DNA from 2 places in the Psychrobacillus sp. PGGUH221 genome. Region 2 is predicted to be linked to the other one. Evidence: riboswitches for the same ligand, from Rfam matches in the RefSeq annotation. Region 2 holds a riboswitch; the other holds the start of a gene.
What was found. Region 2 has a riboswitch for S-adenosylmethionine ahead of metA (homoserine O-acetyltransferase MetA). Riboswitches for the same ligand answer to the same signal wherever they lie in the genome.

Region 1 (9,015 bases), on a different contig from region 2:
CTTTCTCAGCCGTAGCTGGCTCTGCAATATGATCCTTTGAAAGTCTTACTAGTCCTTCCATCACATTATTTAATGCATTCCAAGATACTGCATCAAACCCTACGGATGGGTCAAACGAGGTTGGTTCGTTTCCATTATTTAAATAGAGTACTTTTTCTGTTGCTACTTCTACTTCTTCGTTTTCTTCCTCTGTTGTTGTCTCTGCAGGTTTTTCTTCTCCTGCATTTTTATTCGCTGTACAAGCTGATAGCACCAATGCCAAAAATGCTAATGCAAATAACGATAACCACTTTTTCATTCTAGTTCCCCCTTATTGTATATGTGAATGCACTTTCGCGCTCTCATCCAACCCTATCTTTGTTCTAATAATACTTTCGCCCGCTCATCTTGAAGCCAGCAATCCACCGCATGGGCTTCGGATAATCTGGCCGTAAATGGATACGCATGCTCACAAACTTCCATTGCATAATCACAACGGGCAGTGAAAGGACACCCCTTTGGTGGAGAAAATAAATCAGGTGGAGTACCTTCTATTGGTTGTAATTCTTCTTCCTCCAAATCTAGTCGCGGTACCGAATTTAATAATCCTTTAGTATATGGATGCTCTGGGGTATAGAAGATTTCTCTCTTATCACCGATCTCCACAATCTTCCCTGCATACATAACCGCAATTCGGTCTGCAATCTTTGCCACAACCCCTAAATCATGTGTGATTAATATAATTGATATGTCGGTTTTTCTTTGAATCTCTTCAAATAGCTCTAAAATCTGCGCTTGAATCGTCACATCTAATGCTGTTGTCGGCTCATCCGCGATCAATAATTCTGGATCGCAAATAAGTGCAATTGCAATCACTATTCGCTGACGCATACCACCTGAAAACTGGTGGGGAAATTGCTTTAATCGTTCTTCAGGATTTGGAATCCCTACAAGATTTAACATCTCAATTGCTTTCTTTTTTGCTTCTTGCTTCCCTATTTTTTGGTGCGTCCGTAGTCCTTCCGTCAGTTGCTCTCCAATGGAAATTGTAGGATTTAACGCTGTCATAGGATCTTGGAATATCATCGAGATGTCAACACCCTGTATTTTTCTAAGCTGCGCTTTAGACAATTTAGTCAAATCTTTCCCTTTGAAAACAATACTCCCATTTTTAATGATTCCAGCCGGTTGTGGAATTAATCCCATAATTGCATTGGAAGTAACACTTTTACCACACCCAGATTCACCTACAATTGCAAGTGTCTCCCCTTTATATAAATCGAAACTTACACCTCTTATGGCCTCTACTTCCCCTCCAAAAGTACGGAAAGAAACTTGTAAGTTATCCACTTGTAAGATTTTTTGTTTTATGTCATTCACCTACAGCTACCTCCTCAATTTTGGATCAAGTGCATCTTGTAAACCATCTCCCAATACATTAAAAGCAAACATCGTCAGGGAAATGAAAAGTGCTGGAAATAATAAACGCCACCAGTGCCCCGATAAAATTACAGGCAATGCATCATTTGCCATAACACCCCAACTTGCAAAGGGAGCAGCAATTCCTAATCCTAAAAAGCTTAGAAATGCTTCTGCAAAAATAGCACTTGGAACAGTAAGCGTCATTTGAACTATAATCGGACCCATTGTGTTCGGCAGGAGGTTTTTGCGTAAAATTCTAGAAGTCTTTGCACCAAAGGATTTGGAGGCGGTCACGAATTCATAGTTTTTTATTTGAAGTACCTGTCCTCGAACAATACGAGCCATACCTACCCACCCTGTCACCGTAAGTGCAACAATAATAGTGGTTAAGCTCGCCCCCATTACAACCATTAGTAAAATAACAACCAACAAATGCGGCAATCCGTAAAGCACTTCTACTATACGCATCATTACTGCATCCGTTCGTCCACCTTTATATCCACTCAAACCGCCATAAATAATTCCAATGAAAAAGTCTATAAGGGCTGCCATTACTCCTACAAATAAAGAGATTCGAGCACCATACCATGTCCTAGTAAATACATCACGACCAGCCTCATCCGTGCCAAACCAATGGGCAGCAGAAGGCGCCTGATTTTGACTAGGATAATCAGTGGCTGTTACTGAATAAGGAGAAAAAATTGGACCAAATATGGCAAAGAGCGTAAGTAAAATAAGAAATATTAGCCCGCCCATTGCAAGTTTATTTTTTCGGAGTCTGCGCCATGCATCTTTCCAATAAGATAACGACGGCCTTACAACAGCCTCCGCTTTTTCTTGATTTTTTGGTTTTGGTCTAAACCACTCGTCCTGTACATTTTGTGGGGAAACCACATTTTGTGGGTTTGTCATTACGCATCCCCCTCTTTACGGTGTAATTTTATTCGTGGATCTAGAAATCCGTATACAATATCTACAAGAAACAACATGAATACGAGAAACGCACTATAGAAAACGGTAGACCCCATAATAACCGGATAATCTCGGTTGTTAATACTCTCTACGAAGTATTTTCCCATTCCTGGAATGGCAAATATCCGCTCAATAACAAAAGTCCCTGTTAATATACCAGCAAGCATTGTTCCTAAAATAGTTACAACCGGCATAAGGGCATTTCTTAACGCATGTCGCACGACGATTCTCACCGGTGAAAGACCTTTTGCCCGGGCCATTTTTATATAGTCCTGAGTCAATACTTCGAGCATGCTAGATCTCGTTAATCGTGCAATTATTGCTGTAGGACCTGTTGCAAGAGCTAAAGTAGGTAATATCATATGTATCGGGCTGCTCCAAGTAGCCGCTGGAAACCATTCCAAGTTTACTGCCAATTGTTGAATAAGTAAGGTTGCTAGCACGAAATTCGGGACAGAAATCCCTACAACGGCAAAAGTCATTGCTAAGTAGTCAATTATTCCGTTGTGCCGGAGTGCAGCAAGCGTCCCTAAGATAATTCCAGATATTAAAGCGACTAGTATCGTAACCATTCCCAACTCAAAAGATATTGGGAATCCCCTTGCAAGTAATTCATTTACGGAGTCATTCGGCTTTTTAATCGATGGTCCAAAGTCAAATGTCACAATCGACTTTAAATAATACAAATACTGAACATGCATCGGTTCATCAAGTTTGTAAAACTTTTCTAAGTTTGCTTGAATCGTAGGATTAGATGTCCTTTCTCCTTCAAATGGAGACCCTGGAACCGAATGCATTAATATGAAGGTTACGGTAGCAATGATAAGAATCGTAGCAATCATCATAATAAAACGTTTAATAATATATTTCGCCATAAGCAAACTCCCCCCTTAACAAAATTTCGTTTGCATTGCTAGCTCTACCATTACAAGCATCGCCCGGTATGCTTCTAATATATCTTTTGCCTCGAACTTAACTATTGTCGTTCCTTCTATAATTTCACAACCAGGTATAAGTGCCGCCCATTCCGCTTGACCATAATTAACAAATTCAATACGTAATGTTGGATTTTTAGGAGGGGTGAGCGGTTTGATTTGATCTCTATTACTAATCGCTACAGCTACCTTTTCTCTCAATAGTGCATGTGCTTTTTGTGGATGCAATGTCTTAACCGCTGATCTTGAGATAGACTCTTTCACTACTGCAGTGACAACTCCAGGAATCAGTGCCTCAGCTTCTTTACACGCACCATCATCGCCTGCAACCATAATAACTGGTACACCAAAGTGCCCTGCTACATATGCATTTAATCCCAGTTCACCAATTTCTACATCGTTTATATACATATTTCTAACTCCGAATATCATTGAGTGACTCATTACTCCAGGTTGTCCTGCTCTCGAATGATAACCAGCAAATACTGCACCAAGGTAAGATTCATCTAATGCCTGCACCATCGAAAACGGCTTCACATCTCCCGTTATTAAAGAAGCTTCTGGATGCAACTCTTCTACTAAAATATTATTCATTTTAGAGTGACTATCATTAACTAAAATCTCTTTTACACCTACAGATAGAGCACCTTCTACAATTGCATTTGCCTCTTGTGTCATTATACGGCGAGCACGTTCATAATTATGCTTACTGGAGTCCACAAAAGTATGATCCGGCAAACCTGTGATTCCTTCCATATCAATTGAAAGAAAAAGCTTCATTTCCATCCCCCTTAATCATTTCACCCATCAAAATAAATATAACTTTATCAAAATATATAGAAAATTACAATATGTCTAAATATTTATAATGCCTTTTTTTTGGTAAATACACGGATTTGATGAGTAATGCGAACATTAACAAAAAATTTTAAACAAAGGAATAGATTAAGGATTTTACACACAAAAAAAGCAAATGCGCTTTTAAAAAGGCATTTGCTCCTGCGCCGTTTCACTTGCTCGTCGCAGTTAAGTTCGGTTGCTCCTGCGTAGCATAGCTACTCGTCGCAGTTGAGATCGTTGCTCCTGCGTTGCGGTTGCTACTCGTCGCAGTTAAGTTCGTTTGCTCCTGCGTTGCGGTTGCTACTCGTCGCAGTTAAGTTCGTTGCTCCTGCGTTGCCGTAGCTAACAATAATATCCTTAGTAACGAGGACCGAAGAAAGGACGTTGGAATGGTTGTTGGAATCCTCCTTGCGGATATGGGTATGCTTGTAGGGGTGGATTCACAACTACGTTTCGATTGGTCTCTGTAAAGTAATGCTGTGGAACATTTACAATATGCTCGCGATTCACATTAACGATTGGATGAATTACAGGTTGCATTCTCGGTATAAAGGAATCACGTACACGATATTGCGGTGGACATACAATTGGCTGCGCAGGTGGTTGTTGCCATGGGGATACTTGAGGTTGATGGCATGAATGACAAGGTCTATGATGATATTGGTTCACAATAAATTCACCTCCTTCTTGCACTTATATTAGTAAATGCAAAAGCAGGCTATAGAAACTAGACAAACACCTCAGTTAATTACAAATAAAAATGAACCCGAATAACTAATCAACCCCTTTGCCAGTATATAGACAAGGGGGTTGATTAGTTCAAAACTCTGTGTGGTGTAAAATAAATACTTTCTTTCTCTATTGATCAAATGGGATCTTCAAAAAAGAAGTTTTATATTTAACTCGATACACTTCTTACGAATGGGTAACTGAAGTGAACGAGGTGAAACCAAAGCCAAAATTCTTTCCATATAGCTCTTTAAATCAAATAAAACCTCTTCTTAGAAACAAGAAGAGGTTTACACGTCGTTAAGTGATTATTCTCTTCTTATCTTCAAGCCTAAAAGCTTTTGGAATTAGCACAGTGCAAAAATGCCTGTTGCTGAGGTATCCTAGGGCCAAGTCCCTCCACCTCTCTTGATAAGAAAGTTGTTATATTTGATTAATACCCACTATACAGATAGAAATTATATATGTCAATACTATTTTTTATTTAATCAAACTTTTCCAGTCATTATAAATAATTTATAGGTTAAATATTATGAGGTGTGTTTTGATGGAAGTATGCGAATATGAGATAATGGCAACATGCATTCAATGTAAAAGTGAGGTTTTGATATGATTCAAACGATGGGCATTACAACCGATCACGAAATAATATGTGATTTTCCTCTCCATGATATTAAAAATAAAACGTTTGAATGGTATTGGATTGATATTGGAGAACCTTCTCAAGAAGAAGAGAATCTTCTTAGCTCTTTTTTCCATTTCCATCCGCTAGCAATAGAAGACTGTTTACTAAGACTTCAACGTCCAAAGTTAGACCATTATGATGGGTATGCGTTTTATGTTCTACATACCATTAATGAAGAAACGTTAGAAGCGGAAGAACTAGATATTTTTGTTGGAAAGGATTATGTTGTCACCTTCCACTTTCCACCTATGCATGAATTGGCTCAAGCACGAGAACGCATTATTCGAAATTCAGAAGGCTGGGAACGTGGGGCCATGCATGCAACCTATCATATCGTCGATAAAGTAGTGGATGCTTATTTTCCAATCGTCTATAAAATTGAGGATTATTTGAATGAAGTAGAAGACAAGCTTTCTTCAGATATGAGACATTTATCTATAGATCAAGTTTTTGACTTACGTAGTGATTTGCTTAGATTACGTAGAACAGTGATACCTATGCGGGATTTATTGTACCGTATTATGAATTCCGAACGAATAAATTTACAACACTCTGAACGTGCATATTTTGGAGACATTTATGATCACTTGCTAAAGCTCACGGAAATGATTGAATCTAATCGAGAACTTACTGCAGATATTAGAGACAGTCATATGTCGATTAACTCTAGTCGAATGAATCGGATTATGATGATTTTAACGATCGTATCCACCGTTTTTATACCATTGACATTTATCGTAGGAGTATACGGAATGAATTTTGCGTATATGCCTGAGCTAGAGTGGAAATATGGTTATTTTGTCGTGATGGGATTGATCGTTGTTATTGCTCTTTCCATGCTTGCTTGGTTTAAATTTAAAGGCTGGTTTTCTCTATTTAAAAACTAAAAAAGAGCTGACGTCGTAATGTCAGCTCCTTTTTTATTTTACGTTACCGGTCCAATAGTAAAATAATGCAGTAAAAGTGAGTTTTTGAGCATGGGTCAAGTCATGTGCAAGCGACACATGCACGTTTACTGCTTGTATTTCAAATGCAGGATGAGTTGCATAAGGAAAAATTCCAAAACGGTACGTAGCTAACCGTTTTCCATTGGAATCATCGACATCAATATCTCCATACATACTTTTTGCTTCCATTTGCAGTATCTTCTCATTGTTCGCATTAAAAATAATGGCTCTATTTTTAACTGAAAAAGGAGGCATGACAACAGTGGATAAATGGTTTTTTGTGTGGTCATAAACTTTTATCTGCATAAATTTTAATTTATTTTTCAAAGTGAATTGACTGACTATACTATCATCCATTGTTTTTAAATTGTATGTAATGGGTATCAACATTCCCTTTTGAAAGATCTCAAATGCAGATAGCATCTTCTTAACTCCATGGTCCTTAGCAGGTTCAATCTTATATAAACGTTCTCCTCTTCCTGAAACTAAGTAGGTAACTGGAATAATAGATACATCCCTTTGAAAATTAAGTTCTTTTATGGGAAATTCAGCAGAATAATATTCACTATCTATTTGCTGCTCTTTCGGTAATTTGTCTGCAGCATTTTGAATGACAAAAGAAGTACTAAACAATATAAAAACCGTAAATCCTATTAAAAAATGAGTCTCAAAATCGTACAACAGTACATCTCTAAAAATAACTACTAAAACTATGTATAGGCCAAATATTAGTATCGATCCTAGCTTTGTATATTTTGCAGCACGTTCGTATATATGTTGCATAGCCCATCACTCCTTCTTTTATGCTTACGAATGAACATTTGAAATGGTTTCATTATGATAAAGCATTCCAAAGTAAGGGATTGAATCTTGATCTATAGAAAAAAACCTTTAGAAGACCTATTTTAAGGGACTTCTAAAGGTTTTTTAGTGTTTTTCAATTGCACGAACGTATAATTTTTTCAAGAAATATCCTAATACATATAAACTAATAAGCGCAAAAGCAATTAGTAATAGGTCCTCTACTGCAGTTGGCAAACTTAGAGGAACTATAAAAATGCTGAATAAGACAAATAAATAAATAATACCTGCAATACCCGCTATAAGCACTACTCCAATAATAGAAAGCTGTGCATAGGTGAGCTGTTTAATATGGTGTCTTTGCCTAATTATTTCAAGAACAATAGCAAGTGCTATGATTGTGAATGTGATAGTAACCTCGCCAAAATACGCGTAGTTTATTAAATATACAACGAGCAGCGTGATCATAATATACTTATAAAATTCATCTATTTGTTTAAGCATATATTCACATCCTTATCAATTAGTAATTCATCTCTAATCGCTGTTTACGATGGATACGTCTAGCAGGACCTGATTCAAATAAACGAGTTTCTTCTTCTGTTTCAGGATGAATACCCGGTACCGAAACAGGCTTACCATTTTCATCTACTGCAACCATTGTTACAAAAGACTCCGTTGTAAGTTTTTCTTCTCCAGTTATTAAATTCATCGAGGTTACTCGAACATAAACTTCCATAGATGAACGACCTGTATTTGAAACAACAGCCTCTAACTCCAATACATCCCCTACTTTTGCAGAAGAAAGGAAATCAACAGAGTCTATTGAAGCAGTTACCACTGCACCTTGCGCATGCTTCATGGACGAAATCGCTGCGATCTCATCGATAAATGCAAGTACCCGTCCACCAAAAATAGTTTGGTGATGATTTGTATCAGGCGGAAGGATCAAGTGGGTTTGTATAGTTCTAGATTGACTCATTGGATTTGTGTTCATCATGTATTACTCCTCAAAATTTTCTTTATTTGCTCTATCGTTTTTTCGTAAAGCATATCAGTTATAGTATAGCATGAAGATCATTCAGTGTTCGAAGATGAAGCTGCGGCACTTGAAGCTGCGATTGTTGAAATCATCATTGCCTGTTGTGCTTGAAGTAGCATTTCAAGCGATGTTGCCATTGAGATGGCCGCTGTAGTATAAGTGTCTTTGGAAGCTCTCATTTCCCATCCAAGAGCGATAGATAGAGCACTATCCTTATACCAAGAGAATAGTTTCATACTCGCTAGTGATTCATATGTTGTAACTATTGCTTGTAGTTGTTCTTCATTCATTTTCAGTGCAGCCATAAATCCAATCATAGGATATTGAGGGGCTGATGTTTTTATCTTTACACTTTTTAATCCATCTCGAATAATGACTGCACGTTTCACCAAGTCTTCCTCATATTCAGCATTTGTATACGTTAGTACCTGCGACATCCATTGTAGTTCATTTCCGGAGTAGAATTTATAATTTCTAAGCTCCTGATAGTAGCGATTCATCGTTTCTGCACGGACAGCGGTATCTCCATTTAATTTCCCTAAAAACATGGCATAGGGATAATCGTCTGTTGATGTTAAAAACCGATGGTGCTTCTTCATATCCGCCATTAGCTGTTTAGACCGTTCCATTTCCTCTGTCCAGTTTACTTTGTCATCTGACATC
Region 2 (9,015 bases):
TTCACATTTTTATACTTTATTTAAAAGACGTTACAATAAATATGAACCACTTATAGAAAATCATTATGAGTATACAAATAACAAGGTGGATTGAGAGTAATGGCGAGGAAATTTGAATCTTGCATTGAGGTACAATCAATAAAAATAGAAACAGTAGTTGATCATCCATATATTGAACATGGTATTAACTTATCAGGGACAATATATATTAACGGAGTACATGATGATGAATCAATTGAAAATATCAAACTAGAGGTTTTCAAATTAGTAAATGGGGAAGTTACAAAAGTTATCTCCAAGCATTCGATTGAACTTGTCGGAGCTGTGGCTTCTAAAGATGTTCAAATGATTCCCTTTGAAATAATGCCAGATGAAAGATGGCTTCCAGATGGCGATGACGACGTAAGCAATCTTATACTTAGAACTACCGTATTATTCGAAAATGGTTCTGAATATAATGACGAAGATGAAATTCACTTTGATATTGAAGAATAACCAAACGGTTTCATTCACTCCAATACATTTTGTATTGGAGTTTTTTTATGGATAAATGTTGTGGATTTGAGCAATCTAATCAAAAACGAGGAGACATTTTATGCGAAAATTTATAAGCGTTACTCTAGTTTTTCTATTGCTCAGTCTATCTGCTTGCGGTTCAAATCGTGATACAAATGGTCCGCCAAAACCGGAAACGCAGCTTGATAGTAAAACAGGTAATAGTCCTGTTACCGGTAATGAAGATGTAAATATAGAAAATGAAGAAGGTGTTATTGATAAAAACAATGACAATGATCATCTAATTGATAAATGATTATTGTGTTGGAAAAAATTATGTGTTAGAATATTCGTAACTAACTGAACGGAGGTGAAGAAAGAATGAAAAACACTGTGAATGCACATGGATTTATATTGGAATTTTTATCCACTTCGTGTGCGATTACTCATGAAATTTCTAACAACGGGATAAGTCTGCCCATTTTTAGCAAATTACATGTAATTCACAGCTGATAAGTCATTCTTTCTGAACCATAATATGTGGGAAAGACTGCTTTTTAAGCAGTCTTTTTTTATGCAGAAAAATGCTTCCAGCTATATTGAACTTGAAAGGAAGCGGAAATAATGATTTGTACAATTAAAGATGTAAGCAAAATGCTCGGAGGAAATACCATTTTTGAAAGCTTATCATTGTCGATTAAAACTGGAGAAAAATTAGGTATTGTTGGAAGAAACGGCTCAGGTAAAACGACACTTTTTAAATTAATCATCGGTACGGAGGCACCTGATAAAGGTGTTATCAGCTTTAAAAAAGGAACTAAAATTGGATATTTAGCACAGATACCTACCTTTTCAGATGAAGTAACAGGAATGGATGTTTTAAATAGTGCATTTGAAAAGCTAAAAGCACTACAAACAAAAATGCAACAATTAGAAGAAAAGTTATCGTGTACCGATCAACCTAATATGGAAAAATTACTCCAGGAATATGGAGATGTGCAAGAGGACTTTACTAATCAGGGCGGTTATTCTTTGGATTCAGAAATAGATAAAGTCATCCAGGGTTTACAATTATCTTCATTTGTTCATCAATCTTTTACAAACCTAAGTGGAGGAGAGCAAACAAAGATAATGCTAGGTAAATTATTGTTATCACAGCCTGATTTACTGTTACTAGATGAACCTACAAATCATTTAGATTTATTTGCAGTTGAATGGTTGGAGCAATATTTAGTTAACTACACAGGTACAGTTGTAATTATTTCGCACGATAGATTTTTCCTAGATCAAGTAATTACAAAAGTAGCTGATTTAGAGGATGGAGAACTAACTCTCTACCATGGTAATTATTCTTCTTATATTGTTAACAAGGAAGAACGACTCATGCGGGAATTTCAAGAATATGAGGAACAACAAAAAAAGATAAAGAAAATGAAGGAAGCCATTAAACGGTTAAGACAGTGGGCAAATGAAGCTGTTCCTCCAAATCCAGGTCTTCATCGGCAAGCTAGGAACATGGAACGTGCATTGGAAAGAATGGAGAAACTGAGAAAACCAATTATCGACCCTAAAAAGATGAGTTTATCATTCGAAGCTGCATCTAGAAGTGGAAAAGAAGTTGTCATAATGGATAACGTTTCTAAATCATTTGGCAATAAGGTTTTGCTTCATAAATCAAATTTGTATGTGTATTGGAAAGAAAGAGTTGCGATCGTTGGTAGAAATGGAACTGGAAAATCAACAATTTTACGATTATTGCTAGGAGAAATTTTGGCTGATGAAGGAAATGCTAGAATAGGCAGTAATGTTAGGATCGGATTTCTTTCACAACACTTTGAAATATTGAATCCAAAAGAACGTTTAATAGATGTATTTAGAAGTGAAGTGAGTGTTGTTGAAGCGGAAGCACGGCATATTTTAGCTAAGTTTATGTTTTATGGTCCTGATGTCTTTAAACGAGTTGGGGATTTAAGTGGAGGAGAACGTATGCGTCTTCGTCTTGCTCAACTAATGCACCAAGATATAAATTTGTTGATATTAGATGAACCAACAAACCATTTAGATATTGAATCGAGAGAAGTATTGGAAGATGCTCTAGAAGATTTTCAAGGAACAATCCTATGCGTTTCTCATGATCGATACTTTTTAAATAAGTTATTTCATCGTACAGTTTGGTTAGATTCCGGTCATTTGACAACTTTTGAAGGTCCCTATAATTGGGCTCGAGGGAAATGGAACGAGTTACTAGTAAAACAGGAGTCGATCAATACAGTAGAAAACATGGATAAGGTAAGAACTTATAAAAATAGAGATAAAAAAGAAAAATCAACAGAAGAACAAATTTTTGAATTGGAAAACGAACTAAGTAAACTAAAGAAAGAAAAGGATATTCAGAAGGACTGGAATGATTATGAAAAATTATTATTGTTGATTGACGATAAGGAACAAAAACTAGAGAAATTAATAGAGATCTGGTTGGAGAGACAAGAATGATGAATGTTAATGGTTATAAAGTCCACTTAATTCAAAAAAATGTGAGATAGTCCCTATTAAATTAAAAATTCAATATTAACTTTCTCGTTTTTAGCCGATATAATCAGAAAGATATACTATGTCCTAGTTTTAGAAATAGTAAATTTATCCTTATTAAGGCAATTATATCTTAAAAAAAACAGAAAGTAGATGAAATATGAAAATTTCTATCAAATGGAAAATAATTATTACTGTAATGATTTTAATTGTAATTAGTATGACTGCATTAAGTTTTATAAGTACTTTTACGATTAAAGACAAAACGGAAGAGAGTTTAACTGATCAAAGTCATGTATTAGTGAACGAAATGTCCTCTTCCATTCAAAATTATCTCAGTGTCTATGAAAAGGGGGTTATGCAAATATCCACTACAAAGGAAGTGGTGGATTTTCAAGCGGAATCTAGTACTTCAGATGCAATCATTGCTTCACAGCTAGAGAAACAATTAGATTCTAAATTTACTGAGTTTACAACGTTGTACGACGCGGTTGCTTCCGTTTACTATGCATTACCGAACAAACATATTGAAATAATACCTGAAGCTGATTTAGGGAAAGACTTCGACGCAACAACGAGAGATTGGTATAAAAATGCAGTAGCCAATAAAGATGATTTTAATTGGTCCAAACCTTATTTAGATGCTGCAACGGGAGAATATGCAATTTCTGGTGCAAAAGCAGTACTTAAGAAAGGTCAAGTTGTTGGAGTTGTCGGAATTGATATATTACTTTCGAAGTTAACAGAAACAATTTCATCCAATGAGTTAGGATTTGAAGGTTTTCCGATTATCGTGGAGAACGACGGCACAGCAATTGTTCATCCTACCATGTTTGGTGAGAATTTGTCAGAATATGCTTATATTAATAAAATATTTTCTAGTTCTTTAAATGAAGGAGTAGTCAAAGATACTTCCGAAGGACTTTCAACGGTTACTGTATTTACGACAATACCTGATTTGAACTGGAAGCTTGGTGCAGTATACGAGCAAGAAAAAGTTAATCAAACAGCTGACAGTATTCGAAATCTCATTTTAGTTATTACTGCTGTTATATTAGTGCTGATGTTTATTGTGCTATATTACACTACCCATCACATTTTAAAACCGATAGATCAATTAAAAAAACTAATGGATTCGGTTGCAGAAGGAGATTTAACTGTTCACGCGAACGTAAAGTCATCCGATGAAATTGGACAATTAGCTAAAAATTTCAATAAAATGACGGAGAGCATGCATGAAATTATTCAAGTAGTAAAAGAATCTGCAAGTAATGTTCAAGTAAGTTCTGAAAGTCTTAGTGCAGTTGCAGAGGAAACAACTGCATCATCAGAACAAGTATCCGTAGCTGTGGGTGAAATAGCTGAAGGTGCTTCAAAATCTGCTGAAGATGCGGAAGAAGTAACAGATAGCTCTTCACATTTAAGTAATCAAATTAATTTAATTAATGAAAAATCGCTTGTAATGACTGATATTGCTACGAAAGCAAATAAAATGAATGCAAATGGCCAAAAACAAATGGGTGAACTTAAATCATCCTTTAACAATTGGGAGTCCAATTTAAAGTCTATGTCTGATGTAGTCGATACTTTAGAAAACAAAGTAAAAGCTATTGGAGGGGTTATGGAAACCATCATGGAGATTTCTGCTCAAACAAATCTACTTGCATTAAATGCAAGTATAGAAGCAGCAAGAGCTGGTGAACATGGAAAAGGTTTTGCGGTAGTAGCAGAGGAAGTAAGAAAGCTTGCTGAGCAATCTGCCAGAGCGACTGAAGATGTTAAAAAGACTATTACTGAATTACAGAAAGAATCCGTTTTAGTAAGCCAACAAATGACTGAAACTAGGGAAACTTTCCGTATACAAGGGACAGTAGTTACAGATACGGAAATAACATTTAGTGAAATCTCAAATTTAATGGAGAATATGCAATCCTCTATTGATGAGGTTTCCGACGAAATTAACCAAGTTTCTAAATACAAAGAACAAGTAGTTGAAACGATTCAAATGATGGCAGCGACTTCTCAACAAACTGCTGCTGCATGCGAGGAAGTTAGTGCATCTTCAGACGAACAGCTTCGGGCAATCCAATCCGTTGCAGATGCTTCTGAAACATTAACAGAACTTAGCGATAAATTAGCAGAAGCAGTGAATCGTTTTAAAGTATAATAATCCATTGCTTAAATGTTCAGAAAATGATAGTATAAAAAATAATGTAGTAGAATAACAAAAAATATACTCTTATCAAGAGAAGCAGAGGGAAATGGCCCTGTGAAGCTTCAGCAACCTCTGACACATGTCAGAAAGGTGCTAACTCCTACAAGATATCAATCTTGAAAGATAAGAACTGAGAGCATTTGCTTACCCTCTTTTCTTATTTATTAGAAGAGAGGGTTTTTATTTTTACGGAAATGAGGAGAAATGTATGCCAATTAAGATTCCCAAACAATTGCCAGCAGCTGAATTGCTGAAGAAAGAAAAGATTTTTATCATGGACGAGGAGCGCGCAATTGCTCAGGATATCCGTCCTCTAAACATAATTATATTAAATCTAATGCCAGAAAAAGAAAAAACGGAATTACAACTACTAAGACTATTAGGTAATACACCATTACAAGTGAATGTTACATTTATGAATACAGCAACACATGAATCCAAAAATGTAAGTAAAACGCATCTAGACACTTTCTATACTACTTTTGAAGAGATTAAACTTCGCAAATATGATGGGATGATTATTACTGGAGCACCAATTGAACATTTGAATTTTGAAGATGTAAATTATTGGAGTGAGATGACAGAAATAATGGATTGGTCGAAAACAAACGTCACTTCTGTCTTACATATATGTTGGGGTGCACAAGCTGCACTTTATCATCATTATGGAATTGGTAAATTTGAATTGTCTAAGAAATGCTTTGGTGTATTTTCTCACCGTTTATCCGATCCAACTGTGAATTTAGTCCGTGGTTTCAATGACGAGTTTTATGCGCCCGTTTCTCGTTATACTTCTGTTTCATATGATGAAATAATAACTGATTCCAGACTTAATCTGCTTTCTAATTCTGAAGATGCAGGGGTATTCCTTGTAATATCAAATGACGAAAAGCATATCATGATTACTGGTCATTTAGAATATGATGCAACAACTTTAGCGGAAGAATATGCTCGGGATGTGAATAAAGGTATTGAAATCGATGTACCTGAAAATTATTTTCCTAATAATGATCCTTCGACACAACCATTAAATTCTTGGCGTTCGCATACTCATTTATTGTTTTCTAATTGGTTAAATTATTATGTCTATCAAGAAACGCCATACGAATGGGAATAATTCAGAAGAGGCTGAGAAAGACTTTTCTTTCGTTCAGCCTCTTGTTCTATTTTTTTATTGAAATATTTGGTCAATTCTATCTATTTCTTGTTTTGTTAATTGAACATCTACAGTTTTCAAATTATCTATAACTTGTTCAGGTTTTTTAGCCCCTGGAATAATCACATCAATATTTTCTTTTGTTAAATACCATGCAAGCACAATATTAGAAACACCTACATTTTTATCAATGGCAATTTGGCGAAGCTGCTCTACCTTTTCTAAGTTGTTAATATATGTTTCTCCTTGGAATAACGGATTTTTTGTGAGACCTTCTCTAAAAGTACTGCCTTTATCATACTTACCTGTTAATAAGCCCGAAGCAAGCGGAAAATAAGGAATAAAGGAAATATTACGTTCATTTGTATATGGAAGCAAATCCTTTTCTGCATCGAGTTTTAATAAGTTATATCCAGATTGAAGAACTTCAATATAACCATCTTGGTTACCTTCTTTTAACTGTTCTAAAGTAAAATTGGATACTCCAATTGCACGGATTTTTCCTTCTTCCTTTAAACGTTGAAGAGTACCAACTGCTTCAGCTTTTGGTGTGTTTTCATCGGGGAAATGAATATAGAATAAATCAATATAGTCCGTTTGAAGACGTTTTAAACTGTTTTCCACAGTTTCTCTTAAAAATGCAGGTGAGTTGTCAATGACTACTTTTTCACCGGTCATTTTATGTGCGCCCTTAGTAGCAAGAATTATTTCACTACGTTTCTTCGTTTCTTTTAATACTTCCCCAATTAACTCTTCTGATCTTCCGATGCCGTAAATAAAGGCAGTATCTAGAAAACTAATCCCATGATTAAGTGCTGTAAGCACAATGTCTTTTCCGGTTTCATCATTTAAATTCGGAAATAAATTATGGCCACCAACTGCATTTGTTCCAAGGCCAACGGGATTTACAAATAATCCGGTTTTACCAATTTCTACTTTTTTACTCATAGTAGTAAAAACAACTCCTTTTCAATATATTCTAGTATAATATTACCAATAATGTCCTTTTACTCAAAGAATTTTGGTTTATCAAAAGAAATGGGGAAGGAGGTTCATAATATTTATTGAACTATGTTTTAAAGGAGATGATTAGATTGTCAAATTCAACTAATTTTCATGCTGACTTTATTCGAAATATACGGTCAAAATTGGAGGAATTGAAAAGTGATACAAAGAAAGCGATCATGCAAATGGAGGAAGAATCCATTTTTTGGTCACCAAACGAACAATCAAATAGTGTAGATGTACTGGTGAAGCATATGAGTGGAAACTTAAATTCTCGTTGGACAGACTTTTTAACAACTGATGGAGAAAAAAAAGACAGAGATCGTGATAGTGAATTCGAAAGTACGATAGAATCACGGGAAGAGTTGCTTAAAGTGTGGGAAAATGGGTGTGATGCATTTTTCAAAGCGATAGACAGTATAGAAGAAAAACACTTACTTCAAACTATTTATATTCGCAATAAACCACATACTGTTTTGGAAGCAATCATTCGGAGTATTACACATATTTCAATTCATGTGGGACAGGTAATATATATAGCCAAACAAGTTACACCAGAAGACAAGTGGACAACTTTGTCGATACCTAAAAGAAAGGATAAGAAGTAATGAATTCAAATTTTACTTATATTCATAGTTCTCCACAAATTTCAGATGAGAATAAAAAATATCCAGCATTATTTTTATTGCATGGAATGGGAAGTAATGAAAACGATTTGGTTGGACTCGTTTCTAACTTAAAGGAGAAATGCCATATATTTAGTATACGTGGGCCAATTTCTCAACCACCTGGATATGCCTTTTTCACGATAGAGGGTCTCGGAAAACCTCATCGTGCAGTATTTGATCAGGTAGTACAAGATCTTCAGTCATTTATCGAAGAAATAACTAATAATCATTCGATTGATTCAAATAAACTCTTCCTTCTTGGTTTTAGCCAAGGTGCTATATTGACTCAATCATTAGCATTAGTAATGGGTGATAAAATAAAAGGAATTGTTGCACTAAGTGGCTATATTCCGTCGTTTGTGAAAGATGAGTATGCACATCAACCCGTAAATAAATTAAATGCATTTATATCTCATGGCGAATTTGATAATATGCTTCCATTTGAATGGGGAACTGCTAGTAGAGACTATTTCTTAGAAAAGGGAGCAAGTGTTACCTTTAAGAACTATCCTGTTTCACATGGTGTTGCACCAGAAAATCAAAGAGATTTAGTTACCTTTTTAGACGAACTATTAGTGAAATAAAGGATTATCCTCCCCTCTTGAAGAATATGTAAGAGGGGTAATTTTATGAAAAAGGAGTGTTTTTCATGAGGCTAGGATTATCTAAAGATGAAGTAAAACTAAATAAGTATACGACTGAATGGAATACAGAATTTAATAGTGTTAAAGAAGAAATCATGTTGGTAACTAAATTAGAAACAAAACGAATAGAACATATTGGTAGTACAGCAATTAAAGATATGGTGGCAAAACCAATCATCGATATTTTAATCGGCATTGAAGATATAACACATATAGATAACAACATGATGAAAGCTCTGCAAAATATTGGTTTTCTTCCATTGCGAGTGGAAAGGCCGGGAGAAATTGTATTAGCAAAATTTA

Region 1: it holds a riboswitch for S-adenosylmethionine, as region 2 does, so the genes downstream of both, PGC35_RS17490 (hypothetical protein) here and metA (homoserine O-acetyltransferase MetA) in region 2, are expected to answer to the same signal.

What each region holds. Positions count from the first base shown of each region.
Region 1 covers NZ_JAQMHQ010000010.1:159,032-168,046, reverse strand. Annotated here, with positions in the region: gene PGC35_RS17515 (peptide ABC transporter substrate-binding protein) at 1-298, opposite strand, end outside; gene PGC35_RS17510 (ABC transporter ATP-binding protein) at 352-1,359, opposite strand; gene PGC35_RS17505 (ABC transporter permease) at 1,366-2,313, opposite strand; gene PGC35_RS17500 (ABC transporter permease) at 2,313-3,248, opposite strand; gene PGC35_RS17495 (M55 family metallopeptidase) at 3,264-4,088, opposite strand; gene PGC35_RS17490 (hypothetical protein) at 4,506-4,817, opposite strand; SAM riboswitch class I at 5,194-5,295, opposite strand; gene corA (magnesium/cobalt transporter CorA) at 5,487-6,449, shown strand; gene PGC35_RS17480 (hypothetical protein) at 6,483-7,292, opposite strand; gene PGC35_RS17475 (hypothetical protein) at 7,437-7,814, opposite strand; gene PGC35_RS17470 (acyl-CoA thioesterase) at 7,834-8,310, opposite strand; gene PGC35_RS17465 (DUF4003 family protein) at 8,388-9,015, opposite strand, start outside.
Region 2 covers NZ_JAQMHQ010000003.1:147,351-156,365, forward strand. Annotated here, with positions in the region: gene PGC35_RS06600 (AI-2E family transporter) at 1-94, shown strand, start outside; gene PGC35_RS06605 (sporulation protein) at 100-495, shown strand; gene PGC35_RS06610 (hypothetical protein) at 596-811, shown strand; gene PGC35_RS06615 (RAxF-45 family protein) at 877-1,008, shown strand; gene abc-f (ribosomal protection-like ABC-F family protein) at 1,120-2,988, shown strand; gene PGC35_RS06625 (methyl-accepting chemotaxis protein) at 3,185-5,191, shown strand; SAM riboswitch class I at 5,261-5,369, shown strand; gene metA (homoserine O-acetyltransferase MetA) at 5,448-6,356, shown strand; gene PGC35_RS06635 (aldo/keto reductase) at 6,411-7,343, opposite strand; gene PGC35_RS06640 (DUF1572 family protein) at 7,481-8,008, shown strand; gene PGC35_RS06645 (alpha/beta hydrolase) at 8,008-8,652, shown strand; gene PGC35_RS06650 (GrpB family protein) at 8,718-9,015, shown strand, end outside.